One region of the Lysinibacillus sp. 54212 genome, then DNA from elsewhere that is predicted to be linked to it. Evidence: predicted binding sites of a transcription regulator. Region 1 holds the regulator's gene; the other holds the start of a gene.
The links. The regulator LexA, encoded in region 1, represses DNA repair genes until DNA is damaged. The targets are predictions, from matches to a motif close to CGAACATATGTTCG.
Positions count from the first base shown of each region.

Region 1 (4,220 bases):
TTAGAGTACCTATGCGAGAAATTGTGCTAGGTCCAACGACGAGTACAGTAGGGGAAGAGGAAAACCTACCAGTGCAAGTTTATGATACAAGTGGACCTTATACCGACCCGAACGCTTCCATCGATATAACAAAAGGGCTAGAGGCTCTTCGCAGTAAATGGATTGAGGAACGAGCAGATGTAGAAAAGTATGAAGGGCGACAAGTGAAGGCGGAAGATAATGGCTATAGTAATGAGGATGATCCTCGTGCTCAACACAACATTTTCCCGAACTTAAAGCGCCAACCATTGCGTGCGAAAGAAGGAAAAAATGTGACTCAACTTCATTATGCAAAAAAAGGCATGATTACACCGGAGATGGAGTTTATTGCAATTAGAGAAAATATGGAGCCTGAATTTGTGCGGAGTGAGGTAGCGAGAGGTCGTGCGATTATTCCATGCAATATTAACCATCCAGAGCTAGAACCGATGATTATTGGACGCAATTTTCACGTGAAAGTGAATGCCAATATTGGGAATTCTGCGGTTTCCTCTTCGATTGAAGAAGAAGTAGAAAAAATGATTTGGGCTACACGTTGGGGCGCTGATACGATTATGGATCTGTCTACAGGAAAAAACATTCATACAACACGTGAATGGATTATCCGTAATGCGGCTGTGCCAGTTGGGACTGTGCCAATTTACCAAGCACTTGAAAAAGTAAATGGAATCGTAGAAAATCTGACATGGGAAATTTACCGCGATACATTAATTGAACAAGCAGAACAAGGAGTAGATTATTTTACGATTCATGCTGGTGTCCTGCTACGTTACATTCCATTAACAGTGGAGCGTTTAACAGGCATCGTATCGCGTGGCGGATCGATTATGGCACAGTGGTGTTTAGCGCACCACCAAGAAAACTTTCTGTATACGTATTTTGAAGAAATTTGTGAAATTATGAAAGCGTACGATGTGGCCTTTTCGCTTGGCGATGGCTTACGCCCAGGCTCTATTCATGATGCCAATGATGCAGCACAATTTGCAGAGCTCGAAACGCTTGGGGAATTAACGAAAATTGCTTGGAAGCATGATGTGCAAGTGATGGTGGAAGGACCAGGCCATGTACCAATGCATCTTATTAAAGAAAATATGGATAAGCAATTAGAAATTTGCGAAGAGGCACCGTTTTACACATTAGGGCCGCTTACAACGGATATTGCCCCTGGCTATGATCATATTACATCTGCGATTGGTGCTGCGATGATTGGTTGGTTTGGCACGGCCATGCTTTGTTATGTGACACCGAAGGAACATTTAGGCTTACCAAATAGAGACGATGTACGTGAAGGGGTCATTACGTATAAAATTGCCGCACATGCAGCCGATTTAGCGAAGGGGCATCCGGGAGCGCAAAAACGAGATGATGCCTTATCGAAAGCGCGTTTTGAATTCCGTTGGCGAGATCAGTTCAATTTATCATTAGATCCTGAACGAGCAATAGAGTATCATGATGAAACATTGCCTGCAGAAGGAGCAAAGGTAGCCCATTTTTGCTCGATGTGCGGACCGAAATTTTGTAGCATGAGAATCTCACATGATATTCGCAATAGTGTCAAAGAAAAAGAAACGAAAGCGGTTGAAGAAGGTTTAAAGGAAAAGGCAAAAGAATTTAAAGAATCTGGCGGCAAAATATATCAATAGTTAGCGAAAAGGGCTGTCCGAAAATTTAGATGAAAATCTGGATTTTCGGCCGCCTTTTTATGATGGGGATCAATAAAATCTCTTTTGTAAAATAAAGCTACTACAATTACAAACTAAAAAAATCGATTACAGATTCGATTTTGGAGAAGCCGTATGTCCATCAATTAATTAAAGCGACTTCATATAAGAGATGCTGTTCATTCGTTAATTTTAATTCCATAATTGAAATAACTATAATTGTCATCTTCATATACTATTTTCTTCCGTTGATCTACATAAGCAAGAACCATCTATTGAATGGGAATGAAATGCAGAAAAACATAAGTATGCACGAATTTGCAGTAATGCTCACGTATTTATGAAATCAATACCCTTAAATATTCAGGAATGAAAAATGGAGAAGAAAACCTTGCGTATTCTTCTCCATTTATATTTATTGTACTGTTCGATATAAGCCTACAACTTTACCTAAAATCGATACTTGATTCACTAGAATAGGATCCATTGAAGAATTTTCAGGCTGTAAACGGAAGTGAGTTTTCTCTTTAAAGAATCGTTTTACCGTTGCCTCATCATCTTCTGTCATTGCAACGACGATATCGCCATTATGAGCTGTTGATTGCTGCTTCACAATGACAAAGTCACCATCTAATATGCCTGCCTCAATCATCGATTCTCCCATAATCTCTAGCATGAAAATTTGATCCTCACTCGTACCGTATGTATTAGGAAGTGGGAAGTATTCATCAATATTTTCAATTGCTGTGATTGGAGATCCAGCCGTTACTTTCCCGATTAATGGAACGTGAATCACTTCTTGTTTATTAACCGGATCAGCATCATGATCTAAAATTTCAATTGCACGAGGTTTTGTAGGATCACGACGAATCAAGCCCTTACTTTCAAGCCTCGCTAAATGACCGTGTACAGTTGAACTTGAAGCAAGACCAACAGCCTCTCCAATCTCTCGAACTGATGGAGGATAACCTTTTGCTCGCACCTCATCTTTAATAAATGCTAGTATTGCTTCTTGTCGTTTTGATACCTTTGTCATAGTGCTCACCTCTCTATTTTTATGTAGTTTCTTCTATCTAATTACGAACAGTATAACATTATGCGAACAACAATGCAAACATAGGTTCGAAAAAGAGTTGACAAAAACAAACGTTTGTTCTAATATGAAAACATACATACCGAACAAACATTCGTAAAGGGGTTTTTTATAATGAAATGGTTAAAACAAAATAGCTATATAGCACTTTTTTTCGCAGCTTCTCTTGTCTTTATTCTATACTTATTTATTACAGACGAAAAAATCGAGCACTATAAAAATATTACAATTGAGCAAGGCGATACATTATGGTCGTTAGCCGATCAATATCGTGGTAAAATGTCTACGCATGATTGGATTACGTTTGTAAAAAAAGAAAATGCGATGAAAACTGGCGCGATTGTAGAAGGACAAGAAATCCTTATCCCAGTTGAAAGACATTCAATCTATATTGCAAATTTAATAAAAGAAGATCATTATTCTGTAAAAGTGGCGAGTGAACAACAATGACAAACAACAACAAGGCAGTACTATATTGCCGAGTAAGCACTGAAAAATCTACACAAGAAACATCATTAATTAGGCAACGAGAGGAATTAACTCGTTATGCTAGTAATCTACAATTTTCAGTTGCAGCAGTTTTCGAGGATCAGCAAAGCGGCTATGATGTGGATCGTGATGGTCTGTTAGCAATGCTTGATTTTATGAAGGCTGAGAATATTACGACGTTATTTGTGCAAGACGAAACACGATTAGGACGTGGCAATGCACGAATGGCTGTCCTGCATTTATTGCAAAAAAATGAAACTACCGTGTATTCATTAAATGATGCTGGTCCACTTTCACTAAATGAAATGGATACAATGCTTTTAGAAATATTGGCGATTGTCGAGGAATACCAGCGGAGGTTACACAATGCAAAAATACGTAGAGGAATGCGTAGGGCAGTAGAAAATGGCTATAGACCAGAGTTGAATTTAAAAGAACGAGGAAATGCAGAAGGGCGTGAACGAATAGAAGTACCTATAGAAGAAATTGTTAAGCTTCGTCAAAAGGGACTTACGTTTAACGAAATCGCAAGCACGCTTCAAGGCTTAGGATTTCAAGTAAGTAAAGCAACCGTTCACCGGAGATATACAGAGTATACTGAAAGCAGTGTAAAATAATGTGTATAGCCGCCTCTTCATAAAATTATAGACCCGCATAAATTTAGTGGGCTACTACAACTTACTTCTTAAGTGTTTCCTAGACTAAAAAATCGTAGAGAGTATTGGAATGGCAAAAGCAATCGCTAAACAACTAATTGCTGCAAATTTGGACTGCTTTTCTAATCTCTCATCTTCAATTTTCAAATACTTCATATAGCTTAAAACAAAATATAACGTTAGTAACAAAAATACAGCTTCCACAACCATTAATACTGTAATCGTAGTATCTATCATATCGAATCTCCTTTTCCTATATTATAGATTAGGCTGTGTTTATTA
Region 1 is NZ_JBAFWZ010000013.1:78,299-82,518, reverse strand. It holds gene thiC (phosphomethylpyrimidine synthase ThiC) at 1-1,682, shown strand, start outside; gene lexA (transcriptional repressor LexA) at 2,116-2,736, opposite strand; gene yneA (cell division suppressor protein YneA) at 2,908-3,243, shown strand; gene V4T18_RS11110 (YneB family resolvase-like protein) at 3,240-3,899, shown strand; gene V4T18_RS11105 (hypothetical protein) at 3,984-4,175, opposite strand.

Region 2 (4,220 bases), on a different contig from region 1:
AAGAAAAAACGGCGAAAGATTTCGGTGAGGGAATCTCGGTAGAAATGGCAGCCTCTCAAAAAATTAAACATCTGAGCTTAGTGAAATATGTGTATGGAAGTGAGGAATTTAGTGGCGGTGTTATCAATGCAGATTATAGTCCTTTCAAAGACGGACAGATCCTTTGGTTTGATGCAGCATTAAGTGAAGCCAGTTCAACAATTGCAATATCTTATAGCTTAAATCTAGATGGAACAGAAGAGAAAACAACCGAAAAAATTGATATTTCAGGAGCTAGCAAATGGGTTAACCTAAAATTAAATCAAGACATGGAATTAGAGATTGTTGATATGGAGTAGGTGAGGGTTAATCCTAGCTTGAAAAGTTGTTGAATAAAAAAGTGTCAGAAAGTAGGAATCTCAATGAAAATTACTGCTTTACTAGAAAACTCAAAGTTCGATAAAAATTTGACCGCTAAACATGGTCTGTCATTATATATTGAAACCGAAGAAATGAAAATACTATTTGATTTGGGGCCAGATCAATCTTATATAAAGAATGCACAAGCTTTAGGAATTGATTTAGATATTGTACATGCAGTCATTATTTCTCACGGGCATTCGGATCATATTGGCGGCTTAGGTTTTTTGAATAGAGTGAATAACCATGCAACTATCTTTTTATCACAAAATGCCCTAGAACCACATTGGTTAAAAATAGGTCCTTATTTTCATTCTGTAGGCGCGGACACTACTATAGAAATGGAATATAGTAGTCGTTTGAAATTGGTAAAGAAGGATATTGAAATAGGGAAGGGCATACATATTATTTACCTACAGCCGACTAAGGAATTTACGAATAATCTTTATAAAGGGACCAATAAAGAATTGGATAACTTTGATCATGAAATCATGCTGGTCATTGAACGTCCAAATGGTTTAGTCGTATTTAGCGGATGCAGTCATCATGGAATTGTTTCAATGATAGAAACAGTATTACAAAAGTTCCCGAATAAAAAAATCGATAAAATAATTGGTGGGTTTCATTTAATTGGTTTACCGATACTCAATACATTAGGTAAATCGAAAGAAGAAGTCATTCGAATTGGGCAGACACTAAATAACATGCCAATTAATCATATGTACTCATGTCATTGTACGGGTCCAAAGGGGTTTAAAATTCTTAAGACGATTTTAAACGAGAAATTGCACACTTTTGAAACAGGTGAAGTTCTTGAGGTAAAGTAAATAATTTAATTATCGTTGGCCTTGCAATCCCAAGGCTCGAACGGGTAAAACTAGCATTTGTACGATGTCAAACAAGGGCTAGCTTCTACCCGATAGATGGTTAGCTCACAGGAGACGCTTCACTATGTAATAGGCGTGTATTTATTGCTACCAGGAAGTTTCTTGATCTCGTTCCATGCTTCAATAGCTTCTTCACGACTTTTTCCTCGATTTTTCGGGTCAGCAAAATAGTCTCGAATAAATTGATTATATTCGAATTGGGGAGGGATCTTTTTCTTGTACATCGGGTCATTTTTACGTTCTTCTTCCTGGTACCAAGCGTTGACAGCATCCTGATATGTTTTTCCGACATTGCTTTTAAAATACTTTTGAATAGAAGTAGAAAAATGAAATTTCGGTATTACACTCTCAAAAAATGCTCGTACATGCTGACTACAACGATGGTTTTCCGTAATGACCTTATTCAGGCTTAAATCTACTTCGGGCTCCGTTTGCTTATTCGATCGTCTCGTAGGTTTTGTGATTGCCCCTGTCAGAAGAAAAGTTTCAATCCTATCAGCAATCTCCATTTTAGAACCAGAAGCACTTATTGCATGTTCTCTACAAAATGATTGCAATTCTTCCTTTAACCAATAGAAATCTTTAAAGCTTTCTACACTAATATCCTTCGTTAGATTAGGTCTCAAAATATTACCTCCCTACTTCCTTTACCTCTATTTTAGAACAAACGTTCTCTTTTGACAATAGAGAGGAATTAAAAACTCCACTCTGAAAGGAGTTTTTAATTTTGTCAAATATTAGATAGGATTTGTTATAATAGTAATAACAACTATAGGAGAAAGCTCGTACATGAGATATACTCAGTACGACTTATTATTAAGGAATAGAGGGTGTAAGATGAAACTGACAGTAGAACGGAAGCTACAATTTGCATTTGGCATTGTTTTAGTACTCCTTTTAAGTATTGCGGGCATAGGTATGTACTATTTAAATGAAAACAATCGTACGCTTGATAGGATTGAAAAGGATACAGAGATTATTCATTTGTATAATGATATTTCTTTCCAAACGGTTCGAGCGAATGCAGCAATTCGTGGATATATGCTATATGGTAAGGAAGAAATGCTAAACAATCATTATGAAATTCGAGAAACTTTACATAGCTCCGTTGATCGTCTGGCAGCTCTTGGCTATGACGACAAGGATTTTGATCAATTTTTAATTCAACTAAAAGAGTGGGAGACACCAATTGATGAGCAAATTGTTCCGCTTTCTCAAAACGGTGATGTGGAGCAGGCGCAAAAGGTGGCGCTACCGGTTTTAGGAGAGGGCTCACAAAAGCTTGTTGTTTTCGGTAAAACGATGGCAACAAGTCAGCAGGAGAAGATGATAAAGAAGATTGAAAAAACGAAGAAACAGGGCGCTTTCAATATTAAAGAAATTTTCGTGCTTACAATCTTGTCATTAATTATTAGTATCGTGATAGCAACTGTATTTGGTCGTCGTGTTGCTAAAAACATTCAAAAAACGGTTTCGGAAATGAACCGATTTGCTGACGGTGATTTACAAACAGCCCTTCATTTTAAAACAAAGGATGAATTTGCCCAGCTGGCGACAGGGTTTAATACGATGGCAGAAAAGCTGCGTTCTACGATGAAGCAGGTAGGGGAGTCCTCACAGCAGGTAGCAGCAACCTCCGAGCAATTGACTGCTAGTAGTATGGAGGTAACACAAGCAACTGAGGTTGTTACAGAGTCCATTCAAGAAATAGCCTCTGGTATTGAAAACCAAGACTCACTAACAGGGGATGTAAAGGGCTTATCCTCGCATATACTGAAGAAAATGGATGAAATTTCACAAAGTATAGAGCATGTGAATGAAGCAGCTGTTGAAACGAAGAATATGGCGAGCACAGGGCGTTCATCTGTCCGAGATTTAACCAGGCAAATGGATGAAATATCAGATAACACTGTAGAACTAAGCACACGTGTACAGGATTTAGATGAAAATACAGCGGCAATTGTATCAGCTGTTAATGTTATAAAAAATATTGCGACTCAAACGAACCTTCTTGCTATTAATGCCTCTATAGAAGCAGCAAGAAGCGGTGAGCATGGAAAAGGCTTTGCCGTTGTAGCAGAGGAAGTTCGTAAGCTAGCAGATGAATCTAGTTTAGCTGCTGGAGATATTGAAAAGGTTGTTACTCAGATTACTGAAAGCACGCGTATCATTGAGGATGATATGCAAAATAGTAATCATTCTGTTGAGGTTGGTCGTGAAAAAGTATCTGTGGCACGCGATAATTTCTTAACAATAAACGATGCCATCCATGATGTACAAAGCCAGGCCGAGTCAGTTACAGAGGCTATCCGTGCGATTCACCTAGACGTTGAAAAGCTCGTGAAGGAAATTGATATCATTAGCGAAGTATCGATCAAATCAAGTACAAATGTACAAAGTGTAGCAGCTTCATCGCAGGAGCAAAATGCTGCTATGGAAGAAGTAGCAGCAGCCTCAACCCATTTAGCAAAAATGGCCGTTGATTTGCAGGAATCTATACAGACGTTTAAATACTGATAGAACTGAATAAATATAAGCATTTGAATCATTTAACAAGGGGGCTGCCCAGAAAGTCAAAACTTTCTAGGTAGCCCCTTGATTACTGTATAAGAAAGTATAATTTTTTTAGGGTTTGAGCATTTTCTCGCTCTAGCTGCCGGCGCTTATCGTGGCTAAACGGGACGCTTACATTTTTCTTACTTTATTTATATTTTTGCTGTAGCATTTCGAGCTTTCCTTTATAAGGAGGCATAACAAATGGCTCGTATTCCTGAGGTATAGCGGTAAACACAGCGCGGGCGTGAGAAAAGCCTTTAAAGCCATGGATCCCGTGATAGCTTCCGACACCAGAGTTACCTACACCTCCAAAAGGTAGGTTCGGGTGGGTATTGTGCGAATAAATATCATTAATTGTTACACCGCCAGAAGAGGTTG
Region 2 is NZ_JBAFWZ010000007.1:13,743-17,962, forward strand. It holds gene V4T18_RS06465 (hypothetical protein) at 1-338, shown strand, start outside; gene V4T18_RS06470 (MBL fold metallo-hydrolase) at 402-1,226, shown strand; gene V4T18_RS06475 (DUF6434 domain-containing protein) at 1,349-1,912, opposite strand; gene V4T18_RS06480 (methyl-accepting chemotaxis protein) at 2,124-3,803, shown strand; gene V4T18_RS06485 (aldehyde dehydrogenase family protein) at 3,988-4,220, opposite strand, start outside.
Region 2: a site for LexA is predicted at 1,947-1,960, ahead of V4T18_RS06475 (DUF6434 domain-containing protein). Genes of this name have one in related genera too.